DNA from 4 places in the Streptomyces sp. SL06 genome. Region 2 is predicted to be linked to each of the others. Evidence: riboswitches for the same ligand, from Rfam matches in the RefSeq annotation. Region 2 holds a riboswitch; each other region holds the start of a gene.

Region 1 (5,505 bases), 3.3 Mb from region 2:
GGTGCTCCCGGTGGGATGAAGGGCAGTCCTTGCGGCGCGCCGGACTCGATGAGGCGCCACAGCGTGTCCGTGTCCGCGTGCTGTTCGATCAGGTCGCCGAGCCGGTCGAGCTGCTCCTCGCGCAGCGCGGCGAACGAGGTGTCGGGGGCCGGCACGAAGCGGCGGCCCGCGGCGGCGGCCACCTCGCGCAGGAACGCCCGCCGGAAGCCGTCCGACTCCAGCGAACCGTGCCAGTGCGTGCCCCAGGTCTGGCCGACCCGGCAGCCGTCCAGGAAGGGTGTTCCGCCGAGGACCTCGGCGACCCCGTGGTGGATCTCGTATCCCTCGACCTGCTCGCCGAGGGCCTCGCCCACCGGCCGGGTGAGGGTCTTCTCGCGGGCGAACCGCACCCGTACGGGCAGCAGTCCGAGCCCGTCGACGTGCCCGGCGCGCGACTCGACCTCGTCCTCGATGTGTTCGCCGAGGAGCTGGAAGCCGCCGCACAGGCCGAGTACGGGCCCGTGCCCGGCGGCCCTGCGGCCGAGCGCGTCCGCGAGCCCCCGCTCCCGCAGCCACTCCAGCGCCCGGACCGTCCCCCGGGTGCCGGGCACGACCACGAGGTCCGCGTCCGCCAGCTCCTCCGGCCGGTCCACGAACCGCACCACGACGCCCGGTTCGGCGGCCAGCGCGTCCACGTCCGTGAAGTTGGACATCAGCGGGACCGCGCAGACCGCGATCCGCAGCACGTCCTCGCCGACCGGCGGCGCGACCGCCGACTCCCGCACGGTCCCGCGCAGCGACACCCGCAGCCCGTCCTCCTCGTCGATGCCGAGCCCGTGCCGGAAGGGCAGCACGCCGTATGTGCGGCGCCCGGTGAGGTGTTGGAGCATGTCGAGGCCGGGTGCCAGGAGCGAGACATCGCCCCGGAACTTGTTGACGAGGAACCCGGCGACCAGTGCCTGGTCCTCGGGCGCGAGCAGCGCCACCGTGCCGAAGAAGGACGCGAAGACGCCTCCGCGGTCGATGTCGCCGACGACCAGGACGGGGAGCCCGGCGCCCCGGGCGATCCCCATGTTCACGATGTCGGTCCGGCGCAGGTTGATCTCGGCGGGGCTGCCCGCGCCCTCGCAGATCACCGCGTCGTGGGTGCCCCGCAGTTCGGCCAGGCAGTCGAGCACCGTGCCGAGCAGCCGCCGCCGGCGCCCGCCGTGGTAGCCGCGGGCGCTCATCTCCCCCACCGGCCTGCCGAGCAGCACGACCTGGCTGCTCTGCTCGCCGCCGGGCTTCAGCAGCACCGGGTTCATCAGCGCGGTCGGCTCCACACGGCACGCCTGCGCCTGCATGGCCTGCGCCCGCCCGATCTCGGCGCCCTCGCGGGTCACGAAGGAGTTGAGCGACATGTTCTGCGCCTTGAAGGGCGCGACCTTCACCCCCTGGCGCACCAGCCAGCGACAGATCCCGGCGGTGACGACACTCTTGCCGGCATCGGAGGTGGTACCGGCGACAAGAAGCCCACCGCTCACGACACACGCCCCTTCCGGGCAGCACCGGTGGCCCTGGCGGCGCCGTGGGCGAGGAGGCGGGTGCTCGCGCACACGAGCAGTGCCAGCCGGCTCACGCGTCGGGACAGTCGTACGGCGCGGTCGATGTCGCCGGAGGCGGCCGTGACGGCGCGCCCCGCCGCCGCGTTGAGGACCGGCCGGTGTTCGACGCGTCCGCCGTAGGAGAGCGTCCCGCCCAGCCGTACGCCGAGGGCGCCCGCGAACGAGGCCTCCACGGGCCCGGCGTTGGGACTCGGATGCCGCGAGGCGTCCGCGCGCCAGGCCCGTACGGCGCCGCGCGGACCGCCGCCGGCCACGACGGTCAGGACGGCGGTCAGACGGGCGCCCGGCCAGCCCGCGAGGTCGTCGAGCCGGGCCGCGGCCCAGCCGAACCGGCGGTACCGGGGCGACTTGTGGCCGACCATGGCGTCCAGCGTGTTCACGGCCCGGAAGCCGAGCAGCCCCGGCACCCCGCCGACGGCGCCCCACACCAGGGCGCCCACCACCGCGTCGGAGGTGTTCTCGGCGACCGACTCCACCACGGCGCGGGCGATCCCGTCGGCGTCCAGCGCCTGCGGGTCCCGCCCGCACAGGTGCGGCAGCCGCGCCCGTGCCGCCTCGATGTCCCCGGCCTCCAGGGCCCGGCCGACGGCGCGCGCCTCACGGGCGAGCGAGGTACCGCCGACGACGGCCCAGGTGGCCGCGCCGGTCAGCGCGACGGAGGCGACGGGGGAGCGGCGTACGGCGTGCGCGGCGGCCGAGCCCAGGGCGGCGGCGCCACCGGCGCACACGGCGGCGTACAGCGCGCCCCAGCCCCGGTGGTCCCGCCACAGCACCCGCTCCACGGCACCGGCGGCACGGCCGAACGCGGCGACCGGGTGCCCGCGGCGCGGATCGCCGAGGAGGAGGTCGCCGAGGAGGCCGGCGGCGGCGCCGTACGCGAAGACGCGTTCGGCACGCACGGGGCTCAGCCGGTCACACGGTCAGGGAAGCACCTGGCTTGGAACGTCGATCGGCAGCCGAGCATCGCGTTGTGTCCTCACTCAGGGTGTCCACGCCCTGGTTCGACGAGACCGGCGGCGAGAGTTCCTGGCTCCCGGGGATCTGCTCCCCGGTCACAGTGGCGGGACCGCGCCGGATTCGCACCGGCCTTCCTCTTCTGCCGCCGTAGATGGCCCCGGAAGTCCACCACGGCCCCCGAACACCCGTCAACCTGGCGTTGACCTGCGACGGGGGAGTGTGCGAAGGCCCACACACGCGTGGTGCGCGCCGGCACGGAAGAAGGCGGGGCGCGGAACGGTTGGAGTCCGTCCCGCGCCCCGCCCCGGGGTGCGTGGGGGTGTTCAGGCGACGATCAGATAGATCCCGTACGCCACCGCCGCCGCGCAGGCCGCGAAGCACGCGTACGCGCCGGTGACCGCGAGGCCCGCGGAGCCGCCCCGCGCGGCGGCCCGCTCCTGGTGGGAGAGGCCGACGATGCCGAGGGTGAACAGGCCCACCAGGGCCACGGTGACCACGAGGCTGACCCCGAAGACGGAGCCGATGGCTGCCCAGTCGATGCTCATGGAGGTTCGCTTCCTTCGTACCCGGTGCGCGGGCTCAGACGGTGGTGGCGGCCGACGGGGCCTTGGCGGCGGGGTCGGGTGTGGCGGCCGGGGCCGCGACGGTGGCCGTCAGGTCCTCGGTCACGCCCGCCGGGGGCGGGGACACGGCGGCCATCGCCGTGGTCACCACACCGGCCGGCTCGGGCTCGTCGGCGGCGACGTTGGTGTGGTCGACCACCTCGCGGCGGGACACTTTCCAGATGACGGCGGCGGCGGCGACCAGGAAGACCGCGACGAGCGCCGTGCCCCAGTCGCCCAGGCGGCAGACCCACTCGGCGAGCGCGGCGACCAGGGCCGCGGCCGGCAGCGTCAGACCCCAGGCGACGAACATCCGGGTGGCCGTGGACCAGCGCACCACGCCGCCCTTGCGGCCGAGGCCCGCGCCCATCACCGCGCCGGATACCGAGTGCGTGGTGGAGAGGGAGAAACCGAGGTGGGAGGAGGCCAGGATGACCGTCGCGGCGCTGGTCTGGGCCGCGAAGCCCTGCTGGGGCTGAAGGTCGGTCAGACCCTTGCCCATGGTGCGGATGATGCGCCAGCCGCCCAGGTAGGTGCCGAGGGCGATGGCCAGGCCCGCCGACAGGATGACCCACACGGGCGGGTCGGAGGCCGGGGCGAGCGCGCCGCCGGCGATGAGGGCGAGGGTGATGATGCCCATCGTCTTCTGCGCGTCGTTGGTGCCGTGGGCCAGCGAGACCAGACCGGCGGAGGCGATCTGTCCGGCGCGGTAGCCCTTCGCGGCGGCCCTGCCGTCGGCCTTGCGGCCCAGGGAGTACGTCAGGCGCGAGGCGAGCAGCGCCGCGACGCCCGCGACGACGGGGGCGGCGAGCGCCGGGAGGAGCACCTTGGTGACGAGCACGTCGCCGTGGACCGCGCCGATGCCCGCGGAGGCGACGGCGGCACCGATCAGACCGCCCATGAGGGCGTGCGAGGAGCTGGACGGGAGCCCGACCAGCCAGGTCATCAGGTTCCAGAGGATCGCGCCGACCAGGGCGGCGAAGATGACCTCGGGACGGATGCCGGTCTCGTCGACGAGACCCTTGGAGATCGTGTTGGCGACCTCCACCGAGAGGAAGGCGCCGACAAGGTTGAGGACGGCGGACATCGCCACCGCCACCTTGGGCTTGAGCGCACCGGTCGAAATGGTCGTTGCCATCGCGTTCGCGGTGTCGTGGAAACCGTTCGTGAAATCAAACGCGAGTGCGGTCACTACCACAATCGCGAGGATCAGCGAGAAGCTTTCCATTTACCCAGGCAATCGTTCGAGGTCATTGGCTGGACGAACGTAGGTAACCAGGGTGAACGGAAGATGAACTGGGCAGGGCGTCGTGGTGACCGGAACCGGCGTCCCGGCCTCCTTGTGGATTCCCTGTGCGTGCCCGGTCCGGTGCTCTCCGGAGACGTCCCTGGCAGGATCGCCGCGACGACGTTCGGACGAGGGACGCGAGGGGCGCGGCGGCGCCCGTGAGGAGGCGGTGACTGTGACGCGATCGCGGGACGCACGGGTGGGCGCGGACGAGGAACGGGCCTGGGAGGAACTGGTCGTGACGGCCCGGCGGACGGTGGCGGACGGGCTGGTGGTCGGCACCTCCGGCAATGTCTCGGTGCGCGTCGGCGACAGAATCCTGGTCACCCCGTCGGGCGTGCCCTACGACCGGCTGACCCCGCACGACGTGACCGGCGTCGACCTCGACGGCCGGCAGGTGCTCGGCACGCGGGCCCCCACCAGCGAACTGCCCATGCACCTCGCCGTGTACCGCGCCGACTCCGGCGCCCGCGCCGTCGTCCACACCCACGCCGTGCACGCGACGGCGGTCTCGCTGCTCGTCACCGAGCTGCCGCCGGTCCACTACATGACCGCCGCGCTCGGCGGCCCCGTCCGGGTCGCCCCGTACGCGGCCTACGGCACCGAGGAACTGGCCCGCGGCGCGCTCGACGCCCTCGCCGGCCGCACCGGCTGCCTCCTGCGCAACCACGGCACGATCACCTACGGCGCCTCCCTCGACCAGGCCTACGACCGCACCGCCCAACTGGAGTGGATGTGCCGCCTGTGGCTGACCGCCTCCTCGATCCCGGGCTACTCCCCGTCCCTCCTGACACAGACCCAGCTGGCCGAGGCGGCAGAACGGCTCCGGGGGTACGGCATGCCCTCCGACGAGACCGACGGGGTGTAGCGGCGACGGGCCGGCACACGGGGGGCGTTCCGGAGCCCCGGCCGGTGCGAGGGCCGGGGCCCGGTGCCGGTTGGACGCGGACCGCGCGACCACGGCGCCCGGGAGGCCGGCACCCGCGATCGGGGGCGCGTGCGGGGTGGGCCGGGGGAGCGGCGGTGGGCCGGCCCGCACGGGAGGTGTCCTGACGCGTCGTCGGTGCCGGGGGCC
Region 2 (5,505 bases):
AGGAGACCATCGAGACCTCCCTGGCGACCCCCCGCGAGGCCGGTCTGCTCGGCACCGACGTGGGCCTGCCCATGCTGATGCTCTCCCGGCACTCGCGGGACCGGACGGGCCAGCCGGTGGAGTGGGTGCGCTCGGTGTACCGGGGCGACCGCTACAAGTTCGTGGCCCGCCTCAAGCGGCCGTAGCCGCCGCCCGCTCCCCCTGCTTCTCGCGCACACGGATTTGCGGTTGAGGACCGATACACGAACGAGGTCTTCCGCTGTCTCGACGCCGTCCCCTACATTTTCGTGCGCACTGCACCAGGTGATCAACGAGGGGACGGAGCCGCCGCATGTCACAAGCCCCGGAAACGAGCAGAGGGCCGACGGTGACGCCGGTGCGCGTCGTCATCGGCCTCTGTCTGGTCGCACCGTTCGTCGCCATGCTGTGGGTCGGTTCCTACGCCAGGACGGACCCGACCTTCATCGGCATCCCCTTCTTCTACTGGTACCAGATGGCGTGGGTGCTGATGTCCACCGCGCTGACGGTGCTCGCGTACCAACTGTGGCAGCGTGACCAGCGCGCCCGCCGGAAGGACGGCACCAAGTGAACGACGGCGTGAACGGCGTCGCACTCGCCGTCTTCATCTTCTTCTTCGTGCTCGTGACCGCCATGGGCTTCCTGGCCGCCCGCTGGCGCAGGGCCGACAACGAGCACAGCCTCGACGAATGGGGCCTGGGCGGCCGGTCCTTCGGCACCTGGGTCACCTGGTTCCTGCTGGGCGGCGACCTGTACACCGCGTACACCTTCGTGGCCGTTCCCGCGGCGATCTACGCGGCGGGCGCCTCCGGCTTCTTCGCGGTGCCGTACACGATCCTGGTGTACCCGCTGATCTTCACCTTCCTGCCGCGGCTGTGGTCGGTCTCCCACAAGCACGGTTACGTGACCACCTCGGACTTCGTGCGCGGCCGGTTCGGTTCGAAGGGCCTGTCGCTCGCGGTGGCCGTGACGGGCATCCTGGCCACGATGCCGTACATCGCGCTCCAGTTGGTCGGCATCCAGGCCGTGCTGGACGTGATGGGCGTCGGCGGCGGCGAGAGCACCCACTGGTTCGTCAAGGACCTGCCCCTGCTGATCGCCTTCGGCGTGCTGGCGGCCTACACCTACTCGTCGGGGCTGCGCGCGCCCGCGCTGATCGCGTTCGTGAAGGACACGCTGATCTACATCGTGATCGCCGTGGCGATCATCTACATCCCGATCAAGCTCGGCGGGTTCGGCGACATCTTCGCCTCGGCGAACGACAAGTTCACCGAGACCGGCAGCGGCGGGCTGGTGCCGGGCGGGACCAGCCAGTGGACGTACGCCACGCTGGCGCTCGGCTCGGCGCTGGCGCTCTTCATGTACCCGCACTCGATCACCGCGACGCTGTCCTCTCGCAGCCGTGAGGTGATCCGCCGCAACACCACCATCCTGCCGCTGTACTCGCTGATGCTGGGGCTGCTCGCGCTGCTGGGCTTCATGGCGATCGCGGCCGGGGTCAAGGTGGACAACGGCCAGTTGGCGATCCCGCAACTGTTCGAGAACATGTTCCCCGCCTGGTTCGCGGGCGTGGCCTTCGCGGCGATCGGCATCGGCGCCCTGGTCCCGGCGGCAATCATGTCGATCGCGGCCGCGAACCTGTTCACCCGCAACATCTACAAGGACTTCATCAAGCCGGACGCCACGCCGCGGCAGGAGACGAAGGTCTCCAAGCTGGTGTCGCTGCTGGTGAAGGTGGGCGCGCTGATCTTCGTCCTGGGCATGGACAAGACGGTCGCGATCAACTTCCAGCTGCTCGGCGGCATCTGGATCCTGCAGACCTTCCCGGCCCTGGTCGGCGGCCTGTTCACCCGCTGGTTCCACCGCTGGGCGCTGCTCGGCGGCTGGGCGGTCGGCATGGTCTACGGCACGGTCGCCGCGTACGGCGTGGCCTCGCCGACCCAGAAGCACTTCGGCGGCTCCTCGCAGGAGATCCCCGGCATCGGCGAGATCGGCTACATCGGTCTCACCGCCTTCGTGCTGAACGTCCTGGTCACCGTGGTCCTGACCGTCGTCCTGAAGGCGGTCGGGGCGCCCGAGGGCGTCGACGAGACCCGGCCGGGCGACTACACGGCGGACGCCGGCGACCCCGGCGTCCAGGTCGAACTGCCGCCGGCCACGGCGGGCAGCTCGACCTGAGCCCCGGACCACCACGACGGGCCGCCGGAGAGAACCCGGCGGCCCGTTGTCGTACCCGTCGGGCACACTCGGGGTCATGGACTTCGTGATCCGGCGGGCGGCGACCGACGAGTACGGGACTCTGGGGGAGATCACCGCGCAGGCCTATCTGCGCGACGGTCTCCTCGACTTCGGGGAGAGCGACACGTACCTCGGCGAGCTGCGGAACGTGGCCAAGCGGGCGGCGGACGCCGAGGTGCTGGTCGCCGTGGCGGACGGCCGGGTGCTCGGCGGTGTGACCTTCGTGCCGTCCGGCGGCCCCATGGCGGACATAGCCCGGCCCGGCGAGGCCGAGATACGCATGCTCGCCGTCGCCCGCGAGGCACGCGGACGCGGGGCCGGCGAGGCCCTCGTGAGCGCCTGCGTCGAACGGGCCCGGGGCGTCGGGGGCTGTGCGCGCGTCGTGCTGTCGACCCAGCGCGCCATGCACACCGCCCACCGCCTCTACGAACGGCTGGGCTTCACCCGCACGCCCGACCGCGACTGGAACCCGGCGCCGGAGCTGTACGACATCACCCTCATCACCTATGAACTGACACTCTGACACCAGCGTGACACTACATCTGGGGGTGCTCGCGCAGCCCGGCACAAGATGTATGCTCATGCTCGCTGTCGCCGCAGGGGAATCCGGTGCGAATCCGGAACTGTCCCGCAACGGTGTACTTGTGCGTGTTCGCCTCCGAGCGTGATCACGCGCCGGTTCAGTCCGAGGACCTGCCGACAGTGTGCCCGGCCCTTCCGGTCCGGGTGCCATGACGTCCGGGCCTCGTGGAGTGGGCCGGTGGGCGCGACGCCGTGTGCGCTCGTGAGTTCCCCCCTGCCCTCCGCCAGGCCCCGTGCCGAGCGAGGGAGTGCCCCACGTGACCATCGCGCCAGCCGACCCGGTTTCAGCGACCCCGGTGACGACTTCAGCCACCCCGGTGACCGAGGAGTCCGACGGACCCGGTGCCGCCCTGCTGCGGACCCTGACCGGGCTGACCGCCGACCTGCCGGGCGCCGACCCCGGCCGGGTCGCCGGCGCCGCGCTGCGCGGCCGGTCCGCCCACGCGGACGAGTCCGAGCTGCGCGAGCTGGCCACGGAGGCGGCGGCCGGGCTCATCTCGGAGGACCCGGTCTACTCCAGGCTGGCCGCCCGGCTGCTGACCATCGGCATCCGCGCCGAGGCCGCCTCCCAGGGGGTCACCTCCTTCACCGGCTCGGTCGCCACCGGGCACCGCGAGGGCCTGATCGCCGACCGCACCGCCGCGTTCGTCCGGCTGCACGCCGACCGCCTGGACGCGCTGATCGACCCGGCCGCCGACGACCGCTTCGGCTACTTCGGGCTGCGCACCCTGCACAGCCGCTATCTGCTGCGGCACCCCCTCACCCGCAAGGTCGTCGAGACGCCCCAGCACTTCATGCTGCGGGTGGCCGCCGGACTCGCCGAGGACGACAGCCCCCGTTCGGTCGACGAGGTCGCCGCGCTCTACGGCCTGATGAGCCGCCTCGACTACCTGCCCTCTTCCCCCACCCTGTTCAACTCCGGTACCCGGCACGCCCAGATGTCGTCCTGCTACCTCCTGGACTCCCCCAAGGACGAGCTGGACTCCCTCTACGACCGCCTCCACCAGGTCGCCCGTCTGTCCAAGCACGCCGGCGGCATCGGCATCGCCTACTCCCGCGTCCGCGCCCGGGGTTCGCTGATCCGCGGCACCAACGGGCACTCCAACGGCATCGTCCCGTTCCTGAAGACGCTGGACGCCTCGGTCGCCGCCGTGAACCAGGGCGGCCGTCGCAAGGGCGCGGCGGCGGTCTACCTGGAGACCTGGCACGCCGACATCGAGGAGTTCCTGGAGCTGCGGGACAACACCGGCGAGGACGCCCGCCGCACGCACAACCTGAACCTCGCGCACTGGATCCCGGACGAGTTCATGCGCCGGGTGGACGCCGACGGCCGGTGGTCGCTGTTCTCCCCCTCGGACGTGCCCGAGCTGCCCGACCTGTACGGCGCGGAGTTCGACGCGGCGTACCGCAGGGCGGAGGAGGCGGGACTCGCCCGCAGGACGCTGCCCGCCCGTGAGCTGTACGGCCGCATGATGCGCACGCTCGCGCAGACCGGCAACGGCTGGATGACCTTCAAGGACACCGCCAACCGCACCGCCAACCAGACCGCGGAGCCGGGCCACGTCATCCACTCCTCCAACCTCTGCACGGAGATCCTGGAGGTCACGGACGACGGGGAGAGCGCGGTCTGCAACCTGGGCTCGGTCAACCTCGGCGCCTTCGTCGACCGGGCCGCCGGCGACATCGACTGGGAGCGGCTGGACGCCACCGTCCGCACCGCCGTCACCTTCCTGGACCGGGTCGTCGACATCAACTTCTACCCGACCGAGCAGGCGGGCCGCTCCAACGCCCGCTGGCGTCCGGTCGGTCTGGGCGCGATGGGCCTGGCGGACGTGTTCTTCCAACTGCGCCTGCCCTTCGACTCGCCCGAGGCGAAGGCCCTGTCCACCCGGATCGCCGAGCGCGTCATGCTCGCCGCGTACGAGACGTCCGCCGACCTCGCCGAGCGGGTGGGTCCCGCGCCGGCCTGGGAGAAGACCCGTACCGCCCGGGGCGTGCTGCATCCCGACCACTACGGCGTCCGGACGGCCTGGCCGCAGCGCTGGGCGGCGCTGCGCGAGCGCATGGCCACGACCGGGCTGCGCAACTCGCTGCTGCTCGCCATCGCGCCGACCGCCACCATCGCCTCCATCGCCGGCGTGTACGAGTGCGTCGAGCCGCAGGTGTCCAACCTGTTCAAGCGCGAGACGCTGTCCGGTGAGTTCCTCCAGGTCAACTCCTACCTGGTGGACGACCTCAAGCGGCTCGGCGTGTGGGACGCCCGCACCCGTGAGGCGCTGCGCGAGGCGAACGGCTCGGTGCAGGGCTTCTCCTGGATCCCCGAGGACGTCCGCGCGCTGTACCGCACCGCCTGGGAGATCCCGCAGCGCGGCCTGATCGACATGGCCGCCGCCCGCACCCCGTACCTCGACCAGGCCCAGTCGCTGAACCTGTTCCTGGAGACGCCGACCATCGGGAAGCTCTCCTCGATGTACGCGTACGCCTGGAAGCAGGGCCTGAAGACCACCTACTACCTGCGCTCCCGCCCCGCGACCCGCATCGCGCGCGCGGCTCGGGCGCAGACCGCCGTCCCCGCCCGGCAGGCCTCCGATCCCGACGCGGTCGCCTGCTCCCTGGAAAACCCCGAGTCCTGCGAGGCCTGCCAGTAATGACCACCAAGAACCTGCT
Region 3 (5,505 bases), 4.5 Mb from region 2:
GCGCCGCTCTCGTGGGCGTTGACGAAGGGGTCGTCCTTGGCGAGGCCGGACATCAACTGCCGGAAGGCGGCCGGGTCCTGCTCGTAGTGGTGGGAGTCGTAGACGTCGGTCTCGGCGACCCGGTGGGCGTAGCCGGAGGCGTCGACGACGGGCCGGGTGGTGTCCATGGCCTTGGTGGCCAGGAACATCGCCCGGGTCACGGCGTCCAGTCGGGTGATGCGGTCGTGCAGCTTCTGGTAGGTCTCGTTGAGCGGGCACCAGCCGATGATCGAGGGGTGCGAGTAGTCGCGCTCCAGCGCCTCCAGCCACTGGCCGACGTAGGAGGCGTCGGGCTGCTGGTTGTCGCCCGAGGAGCCGCCCGTCTCGCAGCCCCAGTCGCCGAACTCGCCCCAGACCAGGTAGCCGAGGCGGTCCGCGTGGTACAGGAAGCGCTCCTCGAAGACCTTCTGGTGCAGCCGGGCCCCGTTGAAGCCGGCCGCCACGGCCAGTTCGATGTCCCGCACCAGTGCCTGGTCGCTCGGCGCGGTCATCAGCCCGTCGGGGTACCAGCCCTGGTCGAGGACGAGTCGCTGGAAGAGCGGGCGCCCGTTGAGCAGGACGGCCTTGCCGCGGATGCCCACGGCGCGCAGCCCGGCGTAGCTCTCCGCGCCGTCGACGACCCGCCCCGCCGCGTCGAGGAGTTCGAGGCGCAGGTCGTACAGGTGCGGGTCCTCGGGGCTCCACTCGCGGCGCCGGTCGTCCGGCACCGGCAGGTGCAGGCGCGGGGCGAGGTCCAGGTCGGCGCGTGCCTCGGCACGGCTCACCTCGCCGGAGGCGTCGCTGAGGACGGCGCGCACCCGGTGGCCGGGCCGGTTGCCGGACAGGGGCAGTTCGAGGTGGAAGGCGGAGCCGGCCAGGTCCGGGGTGATCCGGGGGCGGCGCAGATGTGTCTCGGGGACGGGCTCCAGCCAGACGGTCTGCCAGATGCCGGTCACCCGGGTGTAGTTGCAGTCGTGGTTGGCGTAGCGGACCGCCTGCTTGCCGCGCGCCTGCGGGCCGGACTTGGGGTCGCGGGCGCGGACGGTGACGACGACCTCCCTCCCAGTCCCGGCGATGTCGCCGAGGTCGGCGGTGAAGGGGGTGAAGCCGCCGCGGTGGCGGGCGACCTCCGTGCCGTCGGCCCACACGGTGGTGTCGTGGTCGACGGCGCCGAAGTGCAGCAGCACCCGGCGTCCGGCCCAGTGCGCGGGCAGGCTGAGGGCGCGGCGGTACCAGACGGCCTCCAGGAAGTCGGTGTCGCCGATGCCGGACAGCTCGGACTCGGGCGGGAAGGGGACGAGGATCTCGTGGGCCAGTTCGCGGTCCAGCAGGCCGCGTTCGAGGCCGCTGTCCCCCCGGTCGGTCTCGAACTGCCAGGCGCCGTTCAGGTTGAGCCAGTCGCGGCGCGCGAACTGCGGTCGCGGGTACTCCGGGCGCGGTGCGCAGTGAGTGGGCAACACATGCTCCAGTCGATCGGTGGGCCGGCGCGGGGGTGCCGGGCCCGTGTGTGCGGCGGGTGGGACGGGGGTGGTCAGGCGCCGCCGAGGCCTGTGGTGGCCACGGAGTCGACGATGCGGCGCTGGAAGAGGAGGAAGACCGCGATCAGCGGCAGCGCGGCGAGCAGGGCGGAGGCCATGGACCGGGCGTACTGGATGCCGTAGGCGTCCTTCACGGTGGCCAGGCCCACCGGGAGGGTCATCAGGTCGGGGTCGGCGGCGGTGAAGGCCGCGGGCGAGGCGTAGCCGAGCCGGCCGGAGACCTCGCTGACCGACGCGGTGCGCAGCAGCGGGACGGCCGCGAGCAGGCGTGCGCGGGCCCGCCAGACGGCGGGGCTGTCCCCCGTCTGTGCGCGAAAGCGTCGGGTGAAGGCCCGTTCGCTCATGGCCGTCCTCGACCGCGTAGTGGACCGTCATGCCGTTGCGGCCGTACAGCCGCGGGGCGCCGGTGGTGTCCGCGGTGCCGACCCCGAGGCCCACGGTGTCCCGGCCCCGCGCGGCGAAGCGGGCGAAGGCGTGCCGCAGGAGGAGGCCCCCCAGACCGCGACCGCGGGCCTCGGGCAGCACACCGAGGTTGCGGATCCGGCCCATGGCCTCACGGTCGTCCCGGGCCAGCGGGAACCCGGTGTCCCCCAGGCCGTCGACGGCGGCGATCCACACCAGGGACCAGTCCAGCCGCTCGGCGCCGATGTCCTTCAGCCGGAGCGCGCAGTCGCGCGGCCCGAAGTCGAAGTGGTCCGCGAACGCCCGCCGGTGCAGCTCGTGCACCCGCGCACGGTCCGCCTCGGCGCAGGACGTGGTGGCGGCGCACGACGCTCCAGCCCCGCTCCGTCAACAGCGCGGTGCCGGTCGTGGGCCGGGAGTCGAGATGCAGGTGGACGACGGCCCGCGCCGCTCCGTTCTCCCGTGCCCCGGCCTCCATGGTGGTGACGGCGCGGGTGGCCGGGCGCGGGTCGGCGGGGGACATGAGTGAAGGGTGGGGGCGACGACGGACGACCACAACGCCCTTTCCGCCGGGCGGGGGGGCACTTGGCCACCCCCGAACGGGGACGCAGGACGGCGAACAGCGGGGCACAGGGGCGTCCGGAGGCCCGCTCCGCCGCCGGCCGACGGGAGGTGCCGCCGAGCCTGCGCACGGCCCGGGGTCCTCCCACCGCACCGTCCGCATGCCGGACACGACCGGTCGCGCCCGTGCGCGGACCCGATAGGCTGGCCGGCGCAGCTGGTTCGCCCCGTCCGCCAGGCGGGAGGCGTCGCAAGAGGGAACCCGGTGGGAATCCGGGACTGCCCCGCAGCGGTGAGTGGGAACGACCGCCGTCATACGCACTGGGTCCGGCGACAAGGACCTGGGAAGCGACGGCCAGTAGGTGTCCTTGCGAAAGGGGACGCGCCCACGAGTCCGAAGACCTGCCAACTGCCCGCGTACGACCCGCTCGTGCGCGGACATCCCGGTGACCTCGAGGGCGGGTCGGCGTACACACCAGGCGGACCGCGGCGCCGTACCGCGCCAGGTCGCACCGCCGGTGCCGTCGCCCTTCGCGCTCTCGTCCCGTCGCCGGGATCTCAGGGATTCGTCTCGCGAAGGAGATCTCCGTGACCAGTACGTCCGCGACCGCACACGCCACCGTGTACGGCTACCCCAGGCAGGGCCCGAACCGGGAGCTGAAGAAGGCGATCGAGGGCCACTGGAGGGGCCGTGTCGACGCCGACGCCCTGCACGCCACCGCCGCCGGACTGCGCCGCGCCACCTGGCGGCAGCTGACCGAGGCCGGCGTCGACGAGGTCCCCACCGGTGACTTCTCGTACTACGACCACGTACTGGACACCACCGTCATGGTCGGTGCCGTCCCCGAGCGCCACCGGGACGCCGTCGCCGCCGACGCGCTCGCCGGGTACTTCGCCATGGCGCGGGGCACCCAGGACGTGGCGCCGCTGGAGATGACGAAGTGGTTCGACACCAACTACCACTACCTGGTGCCCGAGCTGGGTCCGGACACGGTGTTCACGGCCGACTCCGCCAAGCAGGTCGGCGAGCTGCGGGAGGCCCGCGCCCTGGGCCTGGCCGCCCGCCCCGTCCTCGTCGGCCCCGTCACCTACCTGCTGCTCGCCAAGCCCGCCCCGGGCGTCGCCGCGGACTTCGAGCCGCTCACCCTCCTCGACCGCCTGCTGCCGGTGTACGCCGAGATCCTGGCCGACCTGCGCGCGGCCGGCGCCGAGTGGACGCAGCTCGACGAGCCGGCCCTCGTCCAGGACCGCACCCCGGCCGAACTGGACGCCGCCGCCCGCGCCTACGGCGTTCTGGGCGCCCTCACCGACCGGCCCCGGCTGCTGGTCGCCTCCTACTTCGACCGTCTGGGCGAGGCCCTGCCCGTGCTGGCCAAGGCGCCGGTCGAGGGTCTGGCCATGGACTTCACCGGGCCGGCCGCCGCCAACCTGGACGAACTCGCCGCCGTGGGCGGACTGCCCGGCAAGCGCCTGGTCGCCGGGGTGGTCGACGGACGCAACATCTGGGTGAACGACCTGTCCCGTTCCCTCAGTACGCTGGGCACCCTGCTGGGCCTGGCGGACCGCGTCGACGTGTCCGCCTCCTGCTCCCTGCTGCACGTCCCCCTCGACACGGCCGCGGAGCGGGACATCGAGCCGCAGGTCCTGCGCTGGCTCGCCTTCGCCCGGCAGAAGACCGCCGAGACCGTCACCCTCGCCAGGGGGCTGTCCCACGGCGCCGGCGCCGTGACCGCCGAACTCGCCGCGAACCGCGCCGACCTGGCCTCCCGCGCGGGATCGCCGATCACCCGCGACCCGGCCGTCCGGACCCGCACCGAGGCCGTCACAAAAGCGGACGCCCGCCGCTCGCGGCCCTACGCCGAGCGCGCCGCCGCACAGCGGGCCCAGCTGAATCTGCCACCGCTGCCGACCACCACCATCGGCTCCTTCCCGCAGACCGCCGAACTGCGCGGCGCCCGCGCCGACCTGCGGGCGGGACGCATCGGCACGGCCGGCTACGAGGAGCGCATCGAGGCCGAGATCGAGGAGGTCGTCTCCTTCCAGGAGAAGACCGGGATCGACGTCCTGGTGCACGGCGAGCCCGAACGCAACGACATGGTGCAGTACTTCGCCGAGCGGCTGACCGGCTTCCTCGCCACCCGGCACGGCTGGGTCCAGTCCTACGGCACCCGCTATGTGCGCCCGCCCGTCCTGGCCGGCAACGTCTCGCGCCCCGAGCCGATGACGGTGCGCTGGACGACGTACGCACAGTCCCTCACCGAGCGCCCGGTCAAGGGCATGCTCACCGGCCCGGTCACCATGCTCGCCTGGTCCTTCGTCCGCGACGACCAGCCCCTCGGCGACACCGCCCGCCAGGTCGCCCTCGCCCTGCGCGACGAGGTGGGCGACCTGGAGGCCGCCGGGACCTCGGTCATCCAGGTCGACGAGCCCGCGCTGCGCGAGACGCTGCCGCTGCGCTCCGCCGACCGCCCGGCCTATCTGGCCTGGGCCACCGAGGCGTTCCGGCTCACCACCGGCGGCGTCAGGCCGCACACGCAGATCCACACCCACATGTGCTACGCCGAGTTCGGCGACATCGTCCGGGCCATCGACGACCTCGACGCCGACGTCATCAGCCTGGAGGCCGCCCGCTCCCACATGCAGGTCGCCCGCGAACTGGCCGCCCACGGCTACCCGCGCGAGGCCGGACCGGGTGTCTACGACATCCACTCCCCCCGTGTCCCGAGCGCCGAGGAGGCCGCCGGACTGCTGCGCACCGGCCTGCGGGCGATCCCCGCGGAACGGCTGTGGGTCAACCCCGACTGCGGTCTCAAGACCCGCGCCTGGCCCGAGATCCGGGCCTCGCTGGAGAATCTGGTGGCCGCCGCCCACACGGTCCGCGGTGAGCTTCCCGGTTCCTGACCGGGGCCGGGTGCGCATCCGCGGAAGCCGCGTCCCTCGGCGTTTCCTGTGAGAGAGGCGCCGCCACGGCCCCGGCCGTGGCGGC
Region 4 (5,505 bases), 2.1 Mb from region 2:
GTTGCGGACCTGGCCGAAGCTCTGGCCGCGGTTCTCCGCGTCATGGATGGAGACCGGGAAGACGATCTTGTCGATCTCGGCGGGAACGGAGGCGAGGTTCACCTTGACCGCCTCGTCGTCGCCCTCGCCCTCACCGGTGAGGTTGTCACCGGTGTGCTCGACCGAGCCGTCCGGGCTCGTGAGGTTGTTGTAGAAGACGAAGTGCCGGTCCGAGGGCACTTTGCCGGAGGCGTCCAGGAGCAGCGCGGAGGCGTCGAGGTCGTAGTCGGTGCCGGTCGTGGTCCGCACGTCCCAGCCCAGACCGATCAGTACGGCGGTCAGGCCGGGCGCCTCCTTGCTGAGCGAGACGTTGCCGCCCTTGGCCAGGGAAATTCCCACGGGGTTCTCCTTCGTCGTGTCCGCTGATCACATCTGCTGATCACGTCCGTCTTGCCTTCCCGCCAATCTACAACACTGTAGAAGAATGGCTTCTATACGATGTCGCCCCGGAAGGGGCTCAGTGGCACAGGGAGGCGGGCCGTGACGGATCACCGGCGTCCGCGGCGGGGGCAGGGCGAACTGGAGGCGCTGGTGCTGTCGGCGCTGCGCGAGGCGGACGGCCCCGCGACGGCCGGCCGGGTGCAGGAACACCTGGGCGGCGACCTCGCCTACACCACGGTGATCACGATCCTGACCCGGCTGCTGGAGAAGGGCGTGGTCAGCCGTGAGCGCGCGGGCCGGTCCTTCGCCTGGTCGCCCGCCTCCGACCAGGCCGGCCTCGCCGCTCGCAAGATGCGCAAGGTCCTGGACGCCGAGAGCGACCGGGAAGCCGTGCTCGCCAGCTTCGTCACCGGCCTGGACCCGGACGACGAGCGGCTGTTGCGCGCGCTGCTGGGGCACACGTGCGACGCGGGTCACGGCTGACACCGCATGGGGGTCTTCGTCTTCCTGCCGCTGGTCCTGCCGTTGACGGCGTGGCCGATCGCCCGGCTGGCCGAGCAGCACCTGCACCCGCGGACCGCGACCCGGCTGCTCACCGTCGTGGCCGCCGTGATGGCCCTGTGCAGCACACTGTGCCTGGCCCTGGTGATGGTGGTCGGCACCGCCCAACTGCCGGGCAACCCGCTGCCCGACGGCTGGTCGGACCCCGAGGTGCGGGCGGCGGTGCCGTACGACGAGATCGTCGGCAAGGCGGCGATTCCCGCGCTGTGCGCGGTGGTCGTGGCCCTGGCGCGGACCCTGTGGCGGCACGGCAGGGTACGGCGCGGCGCCCACCGCGCCCTGGCCGGACTGCCGGGCACCGGGGTGGCCGTACTGCCGGACGACGTGCCCTATGCGTACGCGCTGCCCGGGGGAGAGCGGGACCGCGTGGTGGTGAGCACGGCCCTGCTCGACTGCCTCGAACCGGCCGAACGGCGCGCGCTGTTCGCCCACGAGCGCGCCCACCTGGCCGCCCGGCACCACCGCTTCCTGCTCACGGTCCGGCTCGCGGCGCTGGCCAACCCGTTCCTGCGGCCCCTGCGGACCGCCGTGTCCTACACGGCGGAGCGGTGGGCGGACGAGGCCGCGGCCCGGGTGGTCGGCGACCGACGGGCGGTGGCGACCGCCATCGGCAAGGCGGCCCTCGTCTCCCGGGGCACCCCGATCGCCACCCTGGCCGGCTTCGCGGCGCCCGGCCCGGTGCCGCGCCGGGTGGCGGCCCTGCTGGGTCCCGCGCCCACGGTGCGCACCTGGCCGCCGGTGTTCACCTCGGTGGGCCTGGCCGCGTGGGCGGCGGCCGCCGGAACCGCCGTGTCGGCGATGTCGTCCGCGAACGCCGCCGTCACCATGTTCCTCATCCTGAGAGCCGCGACGCCGCTCTGAGCGCCCTTCGCCCCCCTCCGGATCCGCAGGCCCACGGGGCCGGCGGTGCGGCCCCCTGTGGTAGCTTGCGGAAGCCAGTCGAACCCACCTGGTGGGTCAGGGAATCCGGTGCGAATCCGGAACTGACGCGCAGCGGTGAGGAGGACGGGCGGGACACGGGCCACTGGGCGGCAGGAGCCGTCCGGGAAGGCGTCCCGCCCGGTCGATTCCGAGTCCGAAGACCTGCTGGCACCCGCACCGTGCACGACGCGGGCCACACCGTACGAACGGGCTTCGCGCACGAGCCCTCGACGCCAGAGGACCTTCCTTGCCCGCAGCACGCCCCGCCGGCCTCCGCCGCGTCCCCCGCTCCCGCCGTACCCTCCGCGGCCCCGTCCTGCTGCTGACCGGCGCCCTGCTGGCGTCCGGCTGCGGTTCCGGGCCGGCCACCACCGACTCCGCCGCGCCGGCCGAGTCGGCCGGCTACCCGCGCACCCTCGGTGACTGCGGCCACCGGGTCGAGATCACCGCGGCCCCCCGGCGGGCGGTCTCCCTCAACCAGGGCACCACGGAGATCCTGCTCTCGCTCGGCCTGGCCGACCGCATGGCGGGCACCGCCACCTGGACCGACCCGGTCATGAAGGGACTGGAGAAGGCGAACGCCACCGTCCCCCGGCTCGCCGACGACACACCCTCCTTCGAGAAGGTCCTGGACGCCGAACCCGACTTCGTGGCCGCCTCCTTCACCTCCACCCTCGGCACCGGCGGCGTGGCCACCCGGGAGCAGTTCGACGAACTCGGCGTGCCCTCCTACCTGTCCCCGTCCGACTGCGTCGGCAAGGACAACAGCGGTGACGGCGACGGCACCCGCACCGAGCCCCTGACCATGGCGACCGTGTACCGCGAAGTACGCGACCTGGCCCGGGTGTTCGGCGTCGAGCAGCGCGGCGAGAAACTCATCGCCGACCTCAAGGCCAGGGTCGACCGGGCGACAGCGGACATCGACGCCTCCGGCACCACCCTCATGTACTGGTTCGCCAACTCCACCTCGCCCTACATGGCGGGCTGCTGCGGCGCCCCCGGCATCATCACGCACGCGGTCGGCGCCAAGAACGCCATGGACGACAGCCACGACGAATGGCCGCAGATCGGCTGGGAGACCGTCGCCGACCGCGACCCCGACGTCCTGGTCATCGGCGACCTCACCCGCAGGTCCCAGACGGCCGAGACGGCCGCGAAGAAGATCGAGTTCCTGGAGTCCGACCCGGTCACCAGGAACATGACCGCCGTCCGCGAGAAGAGGTACGTACTGCTCAGCGGGCAGGCCATGAACCCCACCATCCGCACCGTCGAGGGCGTGGAGAAGGTGGCGGCGGCGCTGCGCGCCCACGGACTCACCAAGTGACGTCCACGAGCACGGCGCCCGTCGGCATACGCGTGAGCGGCCGCCGCCTCCCGGTGTGGGTGGCGGCCGGAATCGTCGCCCTGTGCGCCTCCGTGGCCGTCGCCGTCACCATCGGCCCCGCGGACATCGGCGTCGGCGAGGTGTGGTCCGTGGTCGCCGCCCACCTCGGCGGGCGCACCGGCGCCGCGGAGGTCTCGCCGATCCGCGACGGCATCGTATGGAACCTGCGGCTGCCCCGCACCCTCCTCGCGGCGGTGTGCGGCGCCGGACTCGCCGTGTGCGGGGCCGTACTCCAGTCCCTGCTGCGCAATCCGCTCGCCGACCCCTTCGTACTGGGCGTCTCCTCCGGCGCCTCCACCGGCGCCGTCCTGGTCGTCGTACTCGGCGTGGGTGGCGGCGCGCTGTCCGTCTCGGGCGGGGCGTTCGCCGGTGCGGTGTGCTCCTTCGCGCTGGTGATGCTGCTCAGCCACAGCCTCGGCGGCACCCCGGACCGGGTGGTGCTCGCGGGCGTGGCGGCGATGCAGTTGTTCTCCGCGCTCACCTCGTTCGTGGTGATGACCGCGGCCGACGCCGAGACCACCCGCGGCGTGCTGTTCTGGCTGCTCGGCTCGCTCGGCGGGGCGGGCTGGACGGACGTGTGGACCGGCACCGCGGCCCTGGTGCTGGTCCTGGCCGTGTGCCTCGGCCACGCCGGGACGCTGGACGCCTTCGCCTTCGGCCAGGACGCGGCGGCCTCGCTCGGCGTCCATGTGGCCCGTACCCGGCTGGTACTGCTGTGCGCCACCGCCCTGCTCACCGCCGCGCTGGTCGCCTCGGCCGGCGCCATCGGCTTCGTCGGACTGGTGCTGCCGCACGCCGTACGGGCGCTGACCGGCCCCGGGCACGCCCGACTGCTGCCGGTCTGCGCCCTCGCCGGGGCGGTGTTCCTGGTGTGGGTCGACACCGTGGCCCGTACCGTCCTCCAGCCCCAGGAGGTCCCGGTGGGCGTGCTGACCGCGCTGATCGGCGTGCCGGCCTTCGTCCTCGTGCTGTACCGCACCCGGAGGGCACGGTGACCCTGAGCGCCGAGCGGGTCTCCCGCGCCGCCGGCGGGCGGCTCATCCTGGACGGGGTGGGACTGAGCCCCCGGCCCGGCGCCATGACGGGGCTGCTCGGCCCCAACGGCTCGGGCAAGTCCACCCTGCTGCGCCTGCTCGCCGGCCTCCTCGCCCCGGACGCCGGCGTCGTCACCCTCGACGGCCGCCCCCTGGCCGAGACGGGCCGCCGGGACATCGCCCGGCGCCTGGCCGTCGTCGAGCAACAGGCGGACACACAGGTCGAACTGAGCGTCGTGGACGTCGTCCGGCTCGGCCGGATCCCGCACCGCCGCGCCTGGAGCCCGGCGTCGGCGGCCGACGAGGAGGCGGTCGCGGACGCCCTGGAACGCACCGGCCTGACCGCGCAGGCGGACCGGCTCTGGCACACGCTCTCCGGGGGCGAACGCCAGCGCGTCCAGATCGCCCGCGCCCTCGCCCAGCGGCCGCGTGAACTCCTGCTGGACGAACCGACCAACCACCTCGACATCCAGCACCAACTGGACGTGCTCGCCCTCGTCGCCGCCCTGCCCGTCACCAGCGTCGTGGCCCTGCACGACCTCAACCTCGCGGCGATGTACTGCGACCACCTCGTCGTACTCTCCGAGGGAAGGGTCGTCGCCACCGGAACCCCGCCCGAGGTACTGACCGCCGACCTGGTCGCCGAGGTCTACCACGTCCGTGCCGAGATCACCCCCACCGGCCCGGCCGCCCGCCCGCACGTCCGCTTCCTCGGCACGCTCAGGGGGTGACCCGGCGTCAGTCCTCCATCAGCCCGGCGGCGAGCGTGGCTCCCAGTTCCCAGCAGGTCTCCAGGTCGGCCTTGCCGGGCTCACCGGTGACGCTCACCGCGGGCGCGGCGCGCTGCCAGCCGAGGCCCGTCGTGATCGACTCGATGCCGCGCACCGCGCCGGTGGTGTCGCTGCCGCCGTGCACGTAGTAGCCGAAGGGCCGGCCCCGGGTCTCGTCCAGGCACGGGTAGTAGACCTGGTCGAAGAAGTGCTTGAGGGCCCCGGACATGTAGCCCAGGTTGGCCGGGGTGCCCAGCAGGTAGCCGTCGGCCTCCAGTACGTCGACCGAGGTGGCCGCCAGGGCCGCCCGCCGGACCACCCGCACCCCCTCGATCTCCGGTGCGTCCGCCCCGGACCCGACGGCTTCCAGCATCGCCCGGCAGTTCGGCGACGGCGTGTGATGCACGATCAGCAA

What was found. Region 2 has a riboswitch for cobalamin ahead of AC4IHM_RS10315 (ribonucleoside-diphosphate reductase subunit alpha). Riboswitches for the same ligand answer to the same signal wherever they lie in the genome.
Region 1: linked by a shared signal. The riboswitch ahead of AC4IHM_RS25760 (cobalamin biosynthesis protein) and the one ahead of AC4IHM_RS10315 (ribonucleoside-diphosphate reductase subunit alpha) in region 2 are both predicted to bind cobalamin.
Region 3: linked by a shared signal. The riboswitch ahead of metE (5-methyltetrahydropteroyltriglutamate--homocysteine S-methyltransferase) and the one ahead of AC4IHM_RS10315 (ribonucleoside-diphosphate reductase subunit alpha) in region 2 are both predicted to bind cobalamin.
Region 4: linked by a shared signal. The riboswitch ahead of AC4IHM_RS01290 (ABC transporter substrate-binding protein) and the one ahead of AC4IHM_RS10315 (ribonucleoside-diphosphate reductase subunit alpha) in region 2 are both predicted to bind cobalamin.

What each region holds. Positions count from the first base shown of each region.
Region 1 covers NZ_JBSYOT010000002.1:5,628,031-5,633,535, forward strand. Annotated here, with positions in the region: gene AC4IHM_RS25755 (cobyric acid synthase) at 1-1,502, opposite strand, end outside; gene AC4IHM_RS25760 (cobalamin biosynthesis protein) at 1,499-2,482, opposite strand; cobalamin riboswitch at 2,582-2,728, opposite strand; gene AC4IHM_RS25765 (hypothetical protein) at 2,864-3,085, opposite strand; gene AC4IHM_RS25770 (inorganic phosphate transporter) at 3,120-4,370, opposite strand; gene AC4IHM_RS25775 (class II aldolase/adducin family protein) at 4,606-5,298, shown strand.
Region 2 covers NZ_JBSYOT010000002.1:2,301,192-2,306,696, forward strand. Annotated here, with positions in the region: gene AC4IHM_RS10295 (GntR family transcriptional regulator) at 1-185, shown strand, start outside; gene AC4IHM_RS10300 (DUF3311 domain-containing protein) at 332-589, shown strand; gene mctP (monocarboxylate uptake permease MctP) at 586-2,196, shown strand; gene AC4IHM_RS10310 (GNAT family N-acetyltransferase) at 2,273-2,779, shown strand; cobalamin riboswitch at 2,832-2,971, shown strand; gene AC4IHM_RS10315 (ribonucleoside-diphosphate reductase subunit alpha) at 3,096-5,486, shown strand; gene AC4IHM_RS10320 (ribonucleotide-diphosphate reductase subunit beta) at 5,486-5,505, shown strand, end outside.
Region 3 covers NZ_JBSYOT010000002.1:6,786,529-6,792,033, reverse strand. Annotated here, with positions in the region: gene AC4IHM_RS31210 (glycoside hydrolase family 2 protein) at 1-1,475, opposite strand, end outside; partial or broken gene AC4IHM_RS31205 (helix-turn-helix domain-containing protein) at 1,550-1,903, opposite strand; partial or broken gene AC4IHM_RS31200 (GNAT family N-acetyltransferase) at 1,908-2,430, opposite strand; cobalamin riboswitch at 2,721-2,943, shown strand; gene metE (5-methyltetrahydropteroyltriglutamate--homocysteine S-methyltransferase) at 3,108-5,420, shown strand.
Region 4 covers NZ_JBSYOT010000002.1:206,234-211,738, reverse strand. Annotated here, with positions in the region: gene AC4IHM_RS01305 (TerD family protein) at 1-378, opposite strand, end outside; gene AC4IHM_RS01300 (BlaI/MecI/CopY family transcriptional regulator) at 478-903, shown strand; gene AC4IHM_RS01295 (M56 family metallopeptidase) at 910-1,842, shown strand; cobalamin riboswitch at 1,901-2,086, shown strand; gene AC4IHM_RS01290 (ABC transporter substrate-binding protein) at 2,150-3,226, shown strand; gene AC4IHM_RS01285 (FecCD family ABC transporter permease) at 3,223-4,281, shown strand; gene AC4IHM_RS01280 (ABC transporter ATP-binding protein) at 4,278-5,051, shown strand; gene AC4IHM_RS01275 (flavodoxin family protein) at 5,059-5,505, opposite strand, start outside.